4 regions of the Endozoicomonas sp. Z74 genome follow, and region 3 is predicted to be linked to each of the others. Evidence: predicted binding sites of a transcription regulator. Region 3 holds the regulator's gene; each other region holds the start of a gene.
What was found. The regulator LexA, encoded in region 3, represses DNA repair genes until DNA is damaged. The targets are predictions, from matches to a motif close to TACTGTNTANNTANACAGTA.
Positions count from the first base shown of each region.

Region 1: dinB (DNA polymerase IV) is a predicted target of LexA. The motif match lies at 1,805-1,824, and genes of this name have one in related genera.
Region 2: recA (recombinase RecA) is a predicted target of LexA. The motif match lies at 2,145-2,164, and genes of this name have one in related genera.
Region 4: ACNRUY_RS09795 (LexA family protein) is a predicted target of LexA. The motif match lies at 1,979-1,998, and genes of this name have one in related genera.

Region 1 covers NZ_JBLYZI010000118.1:10,808-14,852, forward strand. The annotation lists gene ACNRUY_RS22850 (TetR/AcrR family transcriptional regulator) at 212-886, shown strand; gene ACNRUY_RS22855 (lysophospholipid acyltransferase family protein) at 920-1,528, opposite strand; gene dinB (DNA polymerase IV) at 1,849-3,003, shown strand; gene ACNRUY_RS22865 (paraquat-inducible protein A) at 3,000-3,629, opposite strand; gene ACNRUY_RS22870 (hypothetical protein) at 3,854-4,045, shown strand, end outside.
Region 2 covers NZ_JBLYZI010000005.1:67,916-71,960, forward strand. The annotation lists gene ACNRUY_RS02425 (tandem-95 repeat protein) at 1-347, opposite strand, end outside; gene ACNRUY_RS02430 (regulatory protein RecX) at 570-1,025, opposite strand; gene recA (recombinase RecA) at 1,030-2,091, opposite strand; gene ACNRUY_RS02440 (CinA family protein) at 2,220-2,714, opposite strand; gene ACNRUY_RS02445 (hypothetical protein) at 3,562-3,741, opposite strand; gene ACNRUY_RS02450 (helix-turn-helix transcriptional regulator) at 3,933-4,045, shown strand, end outside.
Region 3 covers NZ_JBLYZI010000016.1:57,074-61,118, reverse strand. The annotation lists gene ACNRUY_RS06965 (DUF6586 family protein) at 1-302, shown strand, start outside; gene ACNRUY_RS06960 (hypothetical protein) at 551-793, shown strand; gene ACNRUY_RS06955 (SulA-like leucine-rich domain-containing protein) at 851-1,285, opposite strand; gene lexA (transcriptional repressor LexA) at 1,371-1,967, opposite strand; gene ACNRUY_RS06945 (TetR/AcrR family transcriptional regulator) at 2,144-2,773, shown strand; gene ACNRUY_RS06940 (L,D-transpeptidase family protein) at 2,883-3,365, shown strand; gene nagZ (beta-N-acetylhexosaminidase) at 3,441-4,045, shown strand, end outside.
Region 4 covers NZ_JBLYZI010000026.1:10,329-14,373, reverse strand. The annotation lists gene ACNRUY_RS09805 (AAA family ATPase) at 1-1,625, opposite strand, end outside; gene ACNRUY_RS09800 (YdaS family helix-turn-helix protein) at 1,723-1,932, opposite strand; gene ACNRUY_RS09795 (LexA family protein) at 2,169-2,825, shown strand; gene ACNRUY_RS09790 (helix-turn-helix domain-containing protein) at 2,814-3,239, opposite strand; gene ACNRUY_RS09785 (hypothetical protein) at 3,400-3,864, shown strand; gene ACNRUY_RS09780 (DNA translocase FtsK) at 3,909-4,045, shown strand, end outside.

The sequences.
Region 1 (4,045 bases), on a different contig from region 3:
TTATTTTTATCATGACAGCAATGTTAATGTGATTATATTAATTAGGGCTTCAGGGTAAAGTAATGTGATCGCATTATCAATATCCCAGAGGTTGGGTTCCCCTCTGGCAAGAAAATATCAGGGTAAAACTATTCAGTGTGCCTGATTTTCCTCTGTGAGTGTGGTACACACTGTTTATCTTTTTCTACGATGATTTCATTGACGTTTTTCCATGAACCACTCTGAAGCTACAGCGTATTCATCTCCGGGAGCGGAGAAAAAAAAGGAGGCCCGCGTTGCATTAATACGCTCAGCAGTGCGATTAATGGGAATGCAAGGGGTCAGTGGTGTCTCGCTCAATGAGATAGTCCGTCAGGCAGGGCAGCGAAATGCCTCGGCACTTCACTATCATTTCGGGAACCGGGCTGGCCTGGTTCAGGCTATTTTTGATTACTACACTCCGGCGATTGAAGCCCGGCGTATGGAGATGATCCAGGCTTTACTGGATAGCCCTGATGCCAGGACGGTTCAATTTGAGGACATAGCGCGGTTGGCGGTGATGCCGCTGGTTGAGCAGCTGGATCGACAGGATGGAGGTCGGGATTATCTGCGCTTTACGGCCAATGTTCATCATCAGACTCTGGATCCCGATCCTCAAGATCAGAGAGAAAACAGGGCGCTGGAAGGTTTGCAGACCTTGACGGCTTCTCTGACGGAGGGAATGCCTTCGCACCTGCTTCTGAGCCGAAAAGCCATGGCCAAAGCAGTGGTTTTGCACTCTTTATCGGACTATTGTCGTCAGTGTGACCGGGATCCGGGTTATGACCAAAAACAGCGAGAAGACTTTATTCAGACATTAACAGGGGCTTTGACCAGTATTTTTACTGCGCCATATAGCCACCGCTGATGTGCTTCGGGTCATTATGAGAGTGCCCAGGCCTCAGGCCCCTCTGGGGCTGACCGGGCTGAAGCACTCCGGGTTTTTACCATGGATATTGGCGTAAAATGCCTGGATTTGATGAAGGTCCTTGTTAATGTCATCACCGGGCTCAATGATCGGGCCAAAACCACCCACGCGGTTCCTGAAATCCAGATAAGCAAGGACGATGGGGACTCCTGCATTTTTCGCCATATGATAAAAACCGGTTCGCCAGCGTTCGCCCCTGGAGCGGGTCCCTTCCGGGCAGATGACCAGGCCAAACTTGCGGTGTTGTTTGAAGGTGCAGACGGTCTGGTCAACCAGGCTGCCCCTGCGGCACCGGCCATTCCGGTCAAGAGGAATACCTCCCATCCAGCGCATGACCGGGTTTAAAGGTCCCCGGAACAGGGTATGTTTTCCCACCCAGTAGCAGTGAACGCCGGTGGCCAACCCTATGGCCATGCCGAACACAAAGTCCCAGTTACTGGTGTGGGGGGCGCCAACCAGGACATAACGGGCAAGCCTGGGAGGCTTTCCGTCAATGCTCCAGCCGGACAGTTTAAGAAAAACTCTGGCAAACAGTGCAAAACACTGGCTGATGACAGGTGTGTTGAAAATGGTGACACGCATGGTGCTTGTTAATGCCTTAACTTCTCTGGAACCAAAGAAGCTGTGTTGAAAGCAAACGGGTTAACCGGAGGCTTTGAAGACAACTTCAAGGGGACTTTTCAATAAAACCAAGGCTCACTCTCCCACACCATAAATGGATGTTTGGGGGAATGGCCTGTGACTGTCTTTACCCTGCTTTTTACTCTGCTCTGTACTTCAAGAACGTCGAGTAACAGGGAAACGCAAAAGGGTTCTGGGCAAGTGCGCTGATTTTGGTAAGATAGGAAACACAAATATTACTGTGTATCTATACAGCTTTATGCCCTGAATTCGATTGAAATATGACTGACAGTGATGCCGCTCTCCGGCAAAAGGTTCTCCAGCAAAAGGTTATTCGTCAAAAGATAGCCCAGCGAAAAATCATTCATATCGATTTTGACGCCTTTTTTGCCAGCATTGAAATACGTGATAATCCCAGGTTGTCAGGGCGGCCTGTTGCTGTCGGGGGGGCGTCTGATCGAAGGGGCGTCATAGCAACCTGCAACTATGAGGCGAGACGTTTTGGTGTTCATTCGGCCATGGCATCTGCACAGGCTTTGCGGCTATGCCCCGAGCTGAAAATCATTCCGCCCCGCTTTTCCGTCTATAAAGAAGCCTCAGAAAAAGCCCATGCCATCTTTGGGCAATACACTGATTTTATTGAACCTTTGTCTCTGGATGAAGCGTATCTTGATGTCAGTTCCACCCCCCTCTGCCAGGGAAGTGCGACCCTGATGGCGGAAGAGATTCGGCAGAAAATTCGAGACCAGTTACAGGTGACGGTATCCGCTGGGGTGGCGCCCAATAAGTTTCTGGCCAAAATTGCCAGTGACTGGAACAAGCCGGATGGGCTTTTTGTCATCACGCCGGACCAGGTGGATCACTTTATTTTCGAACTGCCTGTGAGAAAAATTCATGGGGTGGGTAAGGTCACCGCTGGCAAGCTGCATAAAAAGGGCATAGAAACCTGTGGTCAGTTGCGCCAATACTCCCTGCCAGAGCTGAGCCGATGGTTCGGGAGTTTTGGCGAACGGTTGTGGGAGCTTTCCCGTGGTATGGATGATCGACCGGTACAGACGGATCGCCGCAGGAAGTCCTTGTCGGTAGAGCACACTTATGATCAGGATCTTCCCGACGAACAGGCCGTTCTCGACAAAGTGGAGCCGCTGCTGGATGATCTGCAGCACCGGTTTCAGAGGATAAAAGGAGAGTACGGCGTCAGTAAGCACTTCGTCAAAGTCAAGTTTTCGGATTTCACCCAGACGACCCTTGAAGAAGGGGTTGAGCAGACGGGGGCGTCTTCCGGTGATCATTTCCGCCGCTTAATGCTGAGAGCCTGGCAGAGAGGGCAACGCCCGGTCCGGTTACTGGGGATTGGATTGAGGCTGGTGGACCTCAGGGCTCCTGATGCCCAGGAGCAGCTGGAACTGTTTGCCAAGCCCGAGGCGCGCATTTAGTGCGGTGTTATGGCTTCACAGACGCAATACCTTTCTACCAGTTGCCCCAGCGCACTGGCCAGCAGGCAGTATCCGACAAACCAGTAGAAGCCCCCATGCAGTTGAGCACTGAACTGAATAACAGCACTTTGCACGTTTGAAGCATTGGCCGCCAGGCAGGCAATCAGGACGCCCATGGCAAACACATCGGCCATGGACCACTTACTTAAAACCCCGTTGATCCGGATCACTTTTCTCTGAAAAGCAGCCTGGCTACTGGAAAGGAAGCTGACCAGCATCAGACAGAGGATTTTTACCGTGGGGATAATCACGCTGAAAAGAACAATTAACAGGGCAACCAGCTGATACCCACTGTCCCAGAGGTCTTTTGCCGTTCCCAGGATGGAGCGGGTTTTGTCATAGACCCTTGATTGCCCTTCTACTTTCAGGTTGCTCAGAAACTGGGTGGCCATAGAGGTCATGGCCGGATGCAGATTCTGTTCCTTAATGAGCTTCTTGCCTTCATTCACCAGTGCCTGGCGGTTCAGGTCCGCTTTCAGGGTGATCATCGGTTGGGTCAGACCAGGAATCAGCAGTGCCAGAGTCGCAGCTATCACCAGCAGTGGGAAAAGTTTTCTCCTCAGCATGAATCACCTCATAAATCACAATCCATCCATTCTGGTTCAAAAAACAGCAAATGCAAACATCATATCAGCAGGAATGTGTATTTTGTTATTTGATCTATACCCTTCTGTTAGTGATATTGGCGGTTGTTTAACTAGTATTAGCTGATTCCTATTTTTTCTAGATGATAAAGGTTTTTCAAGAATCAATTGAGATCGCGGTAGCGGTTATTTTATGGAGGTTAAAGATGGATTCATTACCAGGTCAACAAATTGGTCAGCACTGTCCTTTGGGGGCTGCGGATGGATCACAGAATAACTGTAAAGGTTCAGAAACGGGTTGGTTCTTTGCCAGGAAGGTAAAGGTCGTTATAGGCATTTTACCAAAAATGCTGTCTCAATTTGAAAGCGGTGCCCGTCAGCATTTATCTGATCTTTTT
Region 2 (4,045 bases), on a different contig from region 3:
GAAAATTGACCCGACCCTGATGAATCCAAATAAACACCGGACGAATTAATTTTTATAAATTGTTTCAGATTATTAGAGTCAACACCCTCATTTGGAAGAAGACGGCTTACATCAAGAATATCCTGCTGGCTATCATCGGAGCGAAAGTGTAGCGTTTCAATTGAGTCCACATCACTCAAAACATACCGGTCATTCCCCTCACCACCATCATATTCATCCGCTCCCAAACCACCATTTAGTACATCATCTCCGCCCAGGCCAATCAATTGATCCGATCCTGATGTACCAATCAGTTCATCATCTGAATTCGTTCCAACATTCTGATTGTTTCCTGACTGGTCACTCATCGAACAACCCCTTGTATTTAAATAATTCTTTTTAGAAAATAAGTATTAAATTGCAGACCAATTAAGAATAGCCAAAAGACGAATACTCTATCCCTACAAAGAAAAAGGATAAAACCATCCCAGCCTTATCTATAACCAGGCTCTAAAAAGAGTTATATAAACATGAAGCTAATAATTGAAAAAAGGGCCGCACAAACGAACGCTCCCTATTTCAATCAGAAATTATTGATAACTGAGTGTTTTTTTTATCTGGCTCATACTGAATCCTCTTTGAGCCAAAAAACGGGACTGTCGCGCCCACCCCTTGCGATCCCTGGCAACTTTTCCGTCAAATTTACGGCGGAAAACCTCTCTGGCACAATGAAGCCAGTTCTCATCATTCTCATCCAGATAGTCACTGATCAATGAGGAAGAAACCCCTTTTTGCCTCAACGCAGACTTTATCCTGATCGGGCCATCCCCTTTATTTCTTTTTGAATAAACGTAACTTTCAACAAACCGCGCATCGCTCTGAAGTCCCTCCTCCCTGAGCCTGACCACTTCGTTTCTGACTTGCTCTTCAGGAAAGCGCATGGCCAGTTTCATCATCAACTCTTTAAACGTATGCTCACGCCGTGCCAGCAAATCCATTGCTGACCGGCGCACTTGTTTTGACAACTGTTCTGTATTAGATCGCATTCAGTCACTCAGCCAGCAGTTCATCCTGCTTGGACTGGCTGGCAGCTTCTCCCGCGGGTTCATCCGACTTCTCCTCGGGAGAACTCAGCAGCTCTTTGCGAATCTGACTCTCAATTTCACCCGCAATGTCCGGATGGTCTGTCAAATACTGAGCCGCATTGGCTTTACCCTGGCCAATTTTCTTGCCCTTGTAGGCATACCAGGCTCCGGACTTATCCACCAGCTTCAGCTTCACTCCCAGATCAATCACTTCACCCATATGATAAATGCCCTGACCATAGAGAATCTGGAACTCTGCCTGACGGAAAGGAGGTGAGACCTTATTTTTAACCACCTTCACACGGGTCTCGTTACCGATCACCTCATCACCCTGTTTCACGGCTCCAGTGCGGCGAATATCAAGTCTGACGGAGGAGTAGAACTTAAGGGCGTTGCCCCCGGTTGTGGTCTCAGGGTTACCAAACATCACTCCAATCTTCATTCGAATCTGGTTGATGAAGATGACCATGCAGTTGGTCTGCTTGATAGAGCCTGTCAGTTTTCTCAGTGCCTGAGACATCAGGCGGGCCTGGAGACCTACGTGGGAATCCCCCATCTCACCTTCAATCTCGGCTTTGGGCACCAGAGCCGCAACGGAGTCCACCACGATGACATCCACTGCACCGGAACGTACCAGCATATCGGTAATCTCAAGCGCCTGCTCACCGGTGTCCGGCTGGGAGACATAAAGGTCATCCACATTAACCCCCAGTTTGCCGGCGTACTGAGGATCAAGGGCATGTTCAGCATCCACAAAGGCACAGGTTGCCCCCTGCTTTTGTGCCTGGGCAATACAGCTCAGGGTCAGCGTGGTCTTACCAGATGATTCAGGACCATAAATTTCAACAACACGTCCCTTGGGCAAGCCGCCGATTCCGAGGGCGATATCCAACTGCAAAGACCCCGTGGAAATCGCCGGAATGGCTTCCTGCTTCTGGTCTCCCATGCGCATCACCGCGCCTTTACCAAACTGCCGGTCAATCTGACTTAATGCAGCGGCCAGCGCTTTCTTGCGGTTGTCATCCATTTTTATGCCCTCAATTTGTGTCTGACGTCATCAGGAAACTTGGAAACTACAGATACTGTATATTTAAACATGTACTGGAAATTTGTCCAGTATATTATTCGATTCATCACAAAGCGCTCAGTGTATCATCACTGCAACAAGTTCAAGAGCCCTTTCAAAGCCTCCATCACCGCCTGAGACCGAACCTGGGAGCGCTCTCCCTGGAAATGGAAACACCGGGCTATACAGTTATCCGCAAGGCTCCAACTGATCCAGACAGTACCCACCGGTTTGTCAGGTGTCCCGCCACCTGGCCCCGCAATCCCTGTCACCGCAATGGAAACGTCCGTCAATAGAAGTTTCCTTACCCCCTCCGCCATTGCAAGGGCGACAGGCTCACTCACTGCACCACACTTTTCGAGAACAGGCCCTGGCACGGATAACAGACGTGTTTTAACATCGTTCGAGTAACTGATAACGCCACCTTCATACCAGAGCGAACTCCCTGGCACAGCGGTCAACTCCCTGCCAATGGCTCCTCCTGTACAGGACTCCGCGGTGGCCAGAGACCACCCCCGCCTCTGCAATACTGAAGCGATTTCCTGAACCAGCAGTTCACTGTGTTTTACCGATACTGAATCCATTGTATTCCCACCAGGCTGCGTTATAACAGGCAGCACACTTTGCTTACCACTCGTTATTCAAAAGAGCCGTTACTTTCTTATCAGGCTACCACTATGCTGAGAGATGCCTGAACCGATAACACAACATTTTCCTGAATCAGGCTCATCCCACAACCTGTGCAGGCGGGCCTGATTAAAACCAATATTGACCGCAACTGAAGTTACTGTGTGGCCTGCAGCCAGCTCATGGTAACATTGTCTTCATGATTATTTGAGATGGGGCTCATGGGCTATTCCGTCCGGGCCTGAATAACAGGCTCCTGGACGGACTACCGGCCCTGACAGCAACCCGGGAAATCAAGACCGTTTCTTAATCCATAGAACTCGATGACAAATACCGACCTATCCAAACACACGCCCATTATGTGTCGCTTATTTTTCTCACCCTCCTTTTTTCATACAACTTATTGATTATTAAAGAATTAAAACAATCAATTAAATCGTACCATGGCTCTGAAAGGCTATTAATTGCTGTATAAAATGCCCCAAAAATGCCCCATGGCGAATGTCGCTTAACCAGCTGTTCATACAGGCACCCCTCTACTCACACATTTTTTAATTTTGTGCAGGCGCGCAATGTAAAGCCATGTTGATCAATGGTACTATTCGGCCACGGTATAAGCACCCGCTCATATCGCCTCGCGTCTGACAGCGCAACACTGCGGGTTCATGTCGCCCGCTGGACAAACGGCCACTGAGCCGGGTGTCCGGGTAATACAATACCCTTCGGGGGAATAACCGGGTATCGAGTGTTGATATGTCAACACCCGGCACCGATCTATTTGCGTGGATCACCTGGAATGCACTCTTATTTGGAAGGTGAGAGTGCTTCCGCCTTCTTCAACGCCGCAAACAGGCGTTCGTCTACTGCCAGAATATGGCGCCTAATGCTGCATAGCTTTGCTCCTTTTTCTTCTTCTTGGATGATGAGGCTTAGAGCCTCGTGGTTCTCGCTGCGGGCTACTTCTATGATGGCTACCAGCTCCATGCCTACCTCTTCTTTTTCTACCCTTGAAAAATACTGTGTATTTATACAGTAATAACCCTGTTTTTTATACTGCCATATTTGACTTTTTTAATCAGTCTCTGTCGTCCAATGACTAACCAACGTGCTGCAGCTGCAACGGTTTCAGCTATTCTTGTGCGTTTGGTTCACTTGCTCTGACAGGCAACACTCACATGAAACGCACTTTTGGTGGCAGGCTACGACTCGCCAGGCTGGATTTAGGAAAGAGTCAGTCGTACATGGCCCAACGGGTCCAGGTTCACCCGAGCACCTGGAGCCGATGGGA
Region 3 (4,045 bases):
CGGTAAGTCAGCTTCCCACACTGGATGAGGCAATTAACAGCATTCATCTCAAGGGTGAGGTGTCATCTGAGTTGCAGTACATCGAGCAGCTTGAACAGCATGAGTCGTGGTTGTCCTCTTTGCTCCGCTCTCACCAGGAGTGCCTGATGCCGACGCAGAGAAAGGTGCCCGAAAGGTCCTCAGAGATACCCCTGGTAAGTGCTTCCGCTATGGATCTTGAGCTGCCGGATAGTGCGGCCAGTATTCTGGTCTCCCTGAAAGAACTGGTGACTTATAGTCGCAACTTCAGCCTTGAGTGGTAGCCTTCTGGCATATTGCAATGACGGCCGGTACACATTCCTGTGGGAAGCGCCAGTGGAAATCGGATGTATGCCAGTTTGAAGGCCTCACCTTGAAAGCCAATAGCGGCTAATGCAAAATAGCCCGGTTAACTTAACCCCTTTAAAGGCACCTCTATTCAAGTGATTGAACGAGTGCCGCTTTACCATTGAACCAGTGGCCTGCGCACCTGCCATGGTTCTATTTAAGAGCAATCAGGTACTGGATCACTATGTCAGCGACTTTTCTTGAAATTGTTGAGCTCCCATCAGGGGAGATTGTATTGCGTCGAAGCGATGAGGAAAGTGCTGAGCCCCTGGTGACCATGACATTTTCCCAGGAGTTGCTGGAATTCCTCCAGGGGGATCAATTTGAAGTGGCCCGCATTATGCTGGACGCCTGCATAGAAGAGGTCAGCCGTAAAACCGAGGCCGGTACCGAAGGCTATATTCCTGAAAACCGGGTTTTGCACTAACCGTTTCATCATGCTGACCGGCTTTATCGGGTGGCCGGTTATATCGTGCTACAGGTATTAATCCCGGTTTCGAATGGCCAGCCCCTGGCATCGTCCGCTTCTGGCTGCCAATTCAAGTTCATTCAGGGTTGAGGAATCCAGCTGATTAATCCAGCTGACCACGGTATGACTGGTACCGGAGGCCAGGGCCTGGCGGGTCAGCTTCAGGGAATCCTGTCGGGCTGAGGGATTGAGCACCTGAACCCGGTTATTGCTGATGCCAGACAGTTTCAGCCATTTCTTGGTTTTTAAGGCATGTTCGCTGGAAAGGATCAGAGTGAGCCAGCGGGGCTCCTGATCGTTAGCCAGATCATTGAGCATGGACTTTAAAAATTGGCCTGCCTGCCATGGGGGGCCAGATAGAATCAGCTCATCAATCGCGCTTTTGTGGTTCCAGGAGCCTGGGTTTGTCCTGGAGGCGGTGGTCAGGGGATGAGTCGTTAATGCTTGCATGTCAGGCCCTCCACTACAGACGGGTGTTTATGCTCTTTGAGTATTTATGCCTTTAGGCCTTTAGACCCTTCAGGTCCTGTGGGTTTCAATTCCTTATTACGCCGACACTGAGCCCTTCAATGGCAAAAATGTCATGGTTCAGGTCTACCTCGATGGTGGTGAAGTCCGGGTTTTCCGGATGCAGGTAAACTTTGTTCCGTTTCTGTTCGAACCGCTTCACTGTTACTTCATCCTCGATCCGGGCCACTACGATCTGGCCGTTCTGGGCAACACTGGTTTTGTGAACCGCCAGCAGATCCCCATCCAGAATACCGATGTCCTTCATACTCATGCCCCTGACCCTGAGCATAAAGTCGGCTTTGGGTGAGAAAAAAGAGGGGGTGATCGAAAGATGGTTTTCAATATGTTCCTGGGCAAGAATCGGGCTTCCTGCAGCCACCTGCCCGATAATGGGAAGTCCCAGAGCATCAGAGCCCGGGATACGAATCCCTCTTGAAGCGCCGGGTGTGATTTCGATGGCCCCCTTTCTGGCCAGGGCCCTGAGGTGTTCCTCGGCCGCGTTGGGAGAACGGAAGCCAAAAGTGCTGGCAATTTCAGCACGGGTAGGGGGAAATCCTGTTTCTTCTATATGGGCCTTGATCAGTTCAAGAATCTCGGCCTGTCGTTTGGTGAGCTTAATCATGGCTGGTGTCTGTGTTTTTATACAGTATCTGTAATTATATACAGTATATTGATTCCTGCAAGGGACTGTTTTCTTGAACCACCGGGTTTATTGCGGTATTACTTTTACAACTTGCAGTTTTTGGTTTCAAACGGTAGTTTTAAACAATTGTTTATGCTAATGGTGCTTAAGAAAGTATGTCACAGTCAGCCACTGTAGAACGAATCCTGGACGCAGCTGAACAGCTGTTTGCTGAGCATGGGTTTGCGGAAACCTCTCTGCGGGCGATTACCAGTCATGCAGGAGTCAATCTGGCGGCTGTCAACTATCACTTTGGTTCCAAAAAAGCCCTGATCCAGGCGGTTTTTTCAAGGTTCCTTGAGCCTTTTACCACCAATCTGGCCAGTGCACTTTCCCAGATCAATGAGCAAAACAATACCCCCGACCTGGAAGAGGCCCTGCATATGCTGGTGGACCAGATTATGGCGGTCAAACCCCGCAGAGAAAATGATCTGTCGGTATGCATGCGACTAATCGGGTTGGCTTATTCCCAGGGGCAGGGGCACCTCAAGAAATATTTACGGGAAGTGTATGGCGAGGTTTTTGAGGATTACCTTAAGTTGCTGATCAAAACCTGCCCGAATCTGCCCGCCGGGGATCTTTTCTGGCGGGTCTATTTTATTCTGGGTGCTGCGGTGTTTACCCTGTCGGGATCAGATGCGCTCCGGGCCATTGCCGAGAATGATTATGGTACCCGCTATGAGGTGGAAGAGATTCTCAGGAAAATGGTGCCCTTTATGGCGGCAGGCCTGCGTGCCCATACCTGAGATGAATACGGCAACGGGTGAAGATACCCATTGTTAATTACCCGCTCTTTGAGGTTTTGATGGCCTCTCTGTTCCCTTTTTCTGTAACCCAGCGGAGTCCAGGTTTTCTATGCATCTGTCGGTTCATATTGCCACCCAGGAGATGATCCTGCATCAGGACAATGGTCAGGTTCGACGCTATAGCATCTCAACCGCCAGTAAAGGGACTGGGCAGCAGGAGGGTAGCTGGCAGACCCCCCTTGGACGTCATGTCATCAGAGCCAAAATTGGTGAAGGTCTGCCGCTGCACTCAGTATTCGTCAGTCGTCGCTTTACCGGGGAGATTTATTCCCCGGAATTAACAGCAGTATACCCAGGCAGAAAAGACTGGATCTTAAGCAGGATTCTTTGGCTCAGCGGGCTTGAGCCAGGATACAACCGCCTGGGCAATGTCGATACCATGCGCAGATACATTTATATTCACGGCTCCCCGGATACCGCTGAGATGGGAGTGCCTGGTTCCCGTGGTTGTATCCGTATGCATGGCAGGGATATTATTGACCTTTATGATCGGGTTGATGCGGGCACCTGTATTGATATCCAACTCTCTTGACGTTTGACGGGCCCCTTCAAAGGATAAAAAAAGTGTCCTGCCGGTTTCCCCTGCTTTATTGAGAAAAGGTTTCCCATGAATACAGGCGTGCTGTTGATTGATCTGGAGGGTACAGAGCTTTCACCGGAAGAGAGTGAGATTCTCTGTCACCCGGCGGTGGCTGGTGTTCTTTTTTTCGCCCGCAATTTTCAGGATCGTCCGCAACTTTGTCAGCTGGTGAACTCTATCCGGGCCCTGAGAGAGGACCTTCTCATCTGTGTAGACCAGGAAGGAGGTCGGGTACAGCGCTTAAAAAAAGGGTTTACCCGTCTGCCTCCTGTAAAGGCTTATGGTCAGCTGCTGCAAAACAACAGGGAACAGGGACTCCAGCTGGCTCATGAAGCGGGCTGGCTCATGGCTTCTGAGTTGCTTTCCTGCGGCGTGGATCTTAGCTTGGGGCCGGTATTGGATATTGACCATGGCCGTACCAACATTGTGGGTGACCGGGCCTTTTCCAGTAACTCTGATGATGTGACTGCACTGGCCACGGCCTGGGTCGAAGGGGTTCATGAGGCCGGGATGTCTGTGGTCATCAAGCACTTTCCAGGTCATGGCAGTGTTGATGGTGACTCTCATGAATGTCAGCCGGTGGATAGTCGCACGCTTGAAGAGATTGAACGGCAGGACCTGGTACCTTTCAA
Region 4 (4,045 bases), on a different contig from region 3:
TCTCGCGGGTCCGGCTCGTCGGCGTCTTTCATCTTCTTGGAGGTAATCTTCAAACTGTCGTCGGTTTTGACGACGGCGTACTCTGCATCCAGGGCGGCCTTCAGTGCAGAGTTCCCCCGGGCCCGATCCTGACTGCCCACGCCGGTGTGATGAACGATCAGCACACAACAGCCATGCTGCCGCCGAAAGTAATCGTCCAGGTGCCGGACAAACTGGTTCATATCCTGAGTGCTGTTCTCGTCGGCGCCGCCAAAGTTACGGGCCAGCGTGTCCACCACAATGGCGGACGGCACCTGCCCGCCCAGTTGCTCGATAATCTGCTCCACGGCGTGTGCCACCTGGGCAGCACTGGCGGCATCGTAGAGACTGGCGGCGCACTGACTGACATACAGAGGCGCACCGGCCAGACTCTTGCCATTGGTCACCTCCCAGGCTTTGAAACGCCGGGACAAACCGTTCAACCCTTCCCCCGCCAGATAGATCACCGGCCCCGGTCGTTTAATCTCGGCGCCGTGCCAGGGGGTATTGGTGGCGATGCTGCAGGCCATATCAATGGCCACAAAAGATTTACCGCAGGCGGGCTGACCGAACATCAGCGCCAGAGAATCGGTCTCCAGAAAACCCTTGATCAACCAACTGATGGGCCGGGGCTGGCTGACCATATCCCCTACCGACACCAGGTTGAAACTGGTGGGCATCATCCGGGCCGGGCACTTCAGTTGCTCCAGCAGCAGATCGGGAGCGACCCGCTTCAGGTCGTTAAAGTCGGTGCCCAGGGTGCCTGGTGGAAATTGGGGAAATACGACGGTGGAGCCGGTGACCTGGGCGGCCTTGATGGCGGCAGTCAGTCCGGGATTATTCTTGGTGGCGCTGTCGTTATCAGCGGCGATGATCCGTTGCCGGGCCACGGACTGCAGCCGGGTGGCTACCGCTTCCAGATTGCCAGAATCAAAGGCCACCACCACACCACAGCCGGTGGCCTCGTGAATGGTGGCCGCAGTGGAATAGCCTTCTGCTTCGTAGAGCGTGTCGGTAATCTCGCCGATCAGATGCAGGCCCCCGGCCTTTTTGCCGCCGGTCTTGTAGCGCTTCTGGAAAGTGCCGTCGGCTTCCTGCCAGATATACTGCAAGGTGCAAAGAGCGTCCTGTTCATCGTGGACCGGTATCAGTAGCGTCTGCTCTCGCTGGCGGATACCGTGAACACCCACCCCCTTATCCAGAAGGTAGGGGTGGTCCGGATCGGCGGTGCGAGCCTGTTCCCATTCGTCCTGGGAAGCCCTGGCCACATCAGCCCAGACCTTTTGCTGTTCCCGTTCCCGCTCCGCCTTGAGCATGGCCATTACCCGCTCCTGCTCCTGGCGCTCTTCCGGGGTCAGCTCCCGGCTGTCGTGGAGTGACCAGACGTGTTTATCCCCGGTCTTCCAGCTGCCAAAGGATCCGGCGGGATAGCGCCCCCCATAGAGCACATACCAGCCGTTTTTCTTGCCGGGCTTGTCTCCTTCCACATGGAAGCGCTGGATCCGACCGTCGGCGATGGGTTGCTCGGGGCAGGTCAGACCAGCGTCGCCCATCGCACCGGCAAACAGCCGGGCAAAGTCAGGCGATGCCCCGAATAGAATGGTCATGCTTCCCCCGGTTAGTATTCTGTGTCATGATTATTTTTCTCCCTGAAAACCCCGTATCCTGTTCCCGCAGTGCGGGGTTTTCTTTTTGTGTTATTCCTCAGACTTCTTCCGGGTACAGCTCTGGGTCCAGTTCATGCCGGGTCACCTGGCCATCAACCGCCGCTTCGATTTGCCTGACACGCTTTGGGGGAATGCTGCCGCGCTCAATCCATCCGCCGACAGATTGCTGCTTCACTGGTGGTGTGAGTTTTTCACCTAACTGCCTTTGTCCACCACACAGCTCTATTGCTCTTTTCAGTGCCTCCATAACTCCACCATGGTTATTTGTTTTTTGGTAGAATTTCACAGTTTTAAACTGTATTCAAGTAAAATAATGCGCTCCCTCTTCCTGTGAAACAATTCACAAATAACAGTCTAATATTGTTGATAATCCTGTTTACATGTACCTTGTGAACCATAAGTTCCTATTTGAGCAAAAGCTGGCCAGAGCAGAACCGGTCAGTAAAGCTCAGCCGAAATATCAGTCGAAATCTTGGTGGCACAATGAGTATTGGTGAGCGGATCGCACAATTAAGAAAAGAGAAAGGCTGGAGCCAGGGTCGTTTATCCGATGAGCTGGAAATGGCCACCGGCCGGAAAATCACCCAGCAAAGCATTGCCCAGATAGAAAAAGGCCAGACCAAAAATCCCCGGCATCTGGCAGACTATGCCAAGGTACTGGGTGTCACTGAGAGCTATTTGAGGTTCGGCAACGACACAAACGTCTCCAGCCCCACCGCAATGTATACCATGAGGATGGTTCCTCTGATATCTTGGGTCAGCGCAGGCCAGTTTTGCGAGGTGTCAGACGTGTGTTATCTCCAGGACCCAGAAGAATTATTACCATGTCCTGAAAAAGTAAGTGACAGGGCCTATGCCCTGACGGTCAGGGGCGACTCCATGACCAGCCAGATCCCTGGGGCCATGAGTTTTCCGGAAGGTTCAAAAATCTATGTGGATCCTGAAAAGGAAGCCCGGAGCGGTTTACCCGTCATCGCGCGGTTACCGGGTTCGGATGAATGCACTTTCAAGATGTACGTGGAAGATGCCGGTATGAAATACCTCAAGCCGCTGAACCCGCAATACCCCATTTACGAAATACAGGTCGGCACAACCATATGCGGCGTAGTCGTTGGTCAGTATATGAGCCTAGTCGCCTGATCCGGCGGTAAACTTCTCTATCAGGTTCACAATGGCGGTAATTTGCCGCCCTTCCAGCTCCCCTCTTCTCTCTTTCTCCGCCACAAGAAAAAACAGTTTTCTGGCTTCCTCACTGCTATTGGCCAGCAGGGAAAACATGGGTTCATGGCGGGCGTCTGCTCCTTCCTTGTTGTCAGCCTGCATGGCGCCCTGACCGCTGAGCAACCATTCCGAGCGAACACCCAGTACACGGGCTATTTCGAGAATACGCCAGGTTTCAGGGAGGGACTCAGCTTCCAGCCACTTCCGCACAGCATTGGCCGAGACACCAAACATGTCAGCGATCTGGTTCAATCGCCCCCGCCCCTTTTCAGGAACGCCGTAGTACGTCAGGGCTTCTGACAGCCGACTGGAAAACTGTTGTTTGCTATTCATCCCTGAATCTTTTCAAAACGACAACTAACTATCAGTTACTCATATAAATCAACCAATAATTACCCATCGCAAAAAAAATAATAAAAACTGTTGCCGCCAACAGCTTTTGCTTGTATAAATATTCCAACAGCTAAAAACTGTAACCAAGAGAGATAACAACATGAACAGGGAACAGGCCATTAGCCACATCAACAAGCTTGCCAGGCAGGAAGTCACCTCACGCCAGAAGCTTGCAAGCCTAAGTCAGGAACTTAAAGACATCCAGAGGGAAGTCAAAGAAGTACGTCTCCAGCTGCTCAATACATTCGATAACTACAACGGAGTCCTCTGGAAAGAACTGGACGCCACCGTATCCGGCAAAGAGTTCGACGGCCTCTATAAAGAATCCGCCCTTCCAGAAACGCTCCTGATCGAAAACCTGCTGATCGAAATCAACGGCGAGACCGAAGACGAAAGCGACGTCTGTGTCACTGAACTGGTTCAGCAGGCAGGCCCATTCGCTGGCCTCTCTGCCAAAGAGTGGTCCGTCGTCAGTGTCGCACTGGAAGAGTACCAGGAGGACGCCGATGGTGACTCCCGTGAAACAGCAGACAGGCTTCTGGGTTTTCTTAATCCAGACGGCTAACCCCAGGCAGTAACACACCCACCCAAAACCAAAGGTAAACGACCATGGAAAAAACAGACGATTTCAGTCTGGCGGATTCGCTCGGCCTGCTGAAAGAGAAAGAGGAGTTTGTTCTCTCCGCTGAAACCCTGCTGGGCGACTTGATGGCGCTGGTCCGGGATGAGCTCAAAGCCCTGCCGGA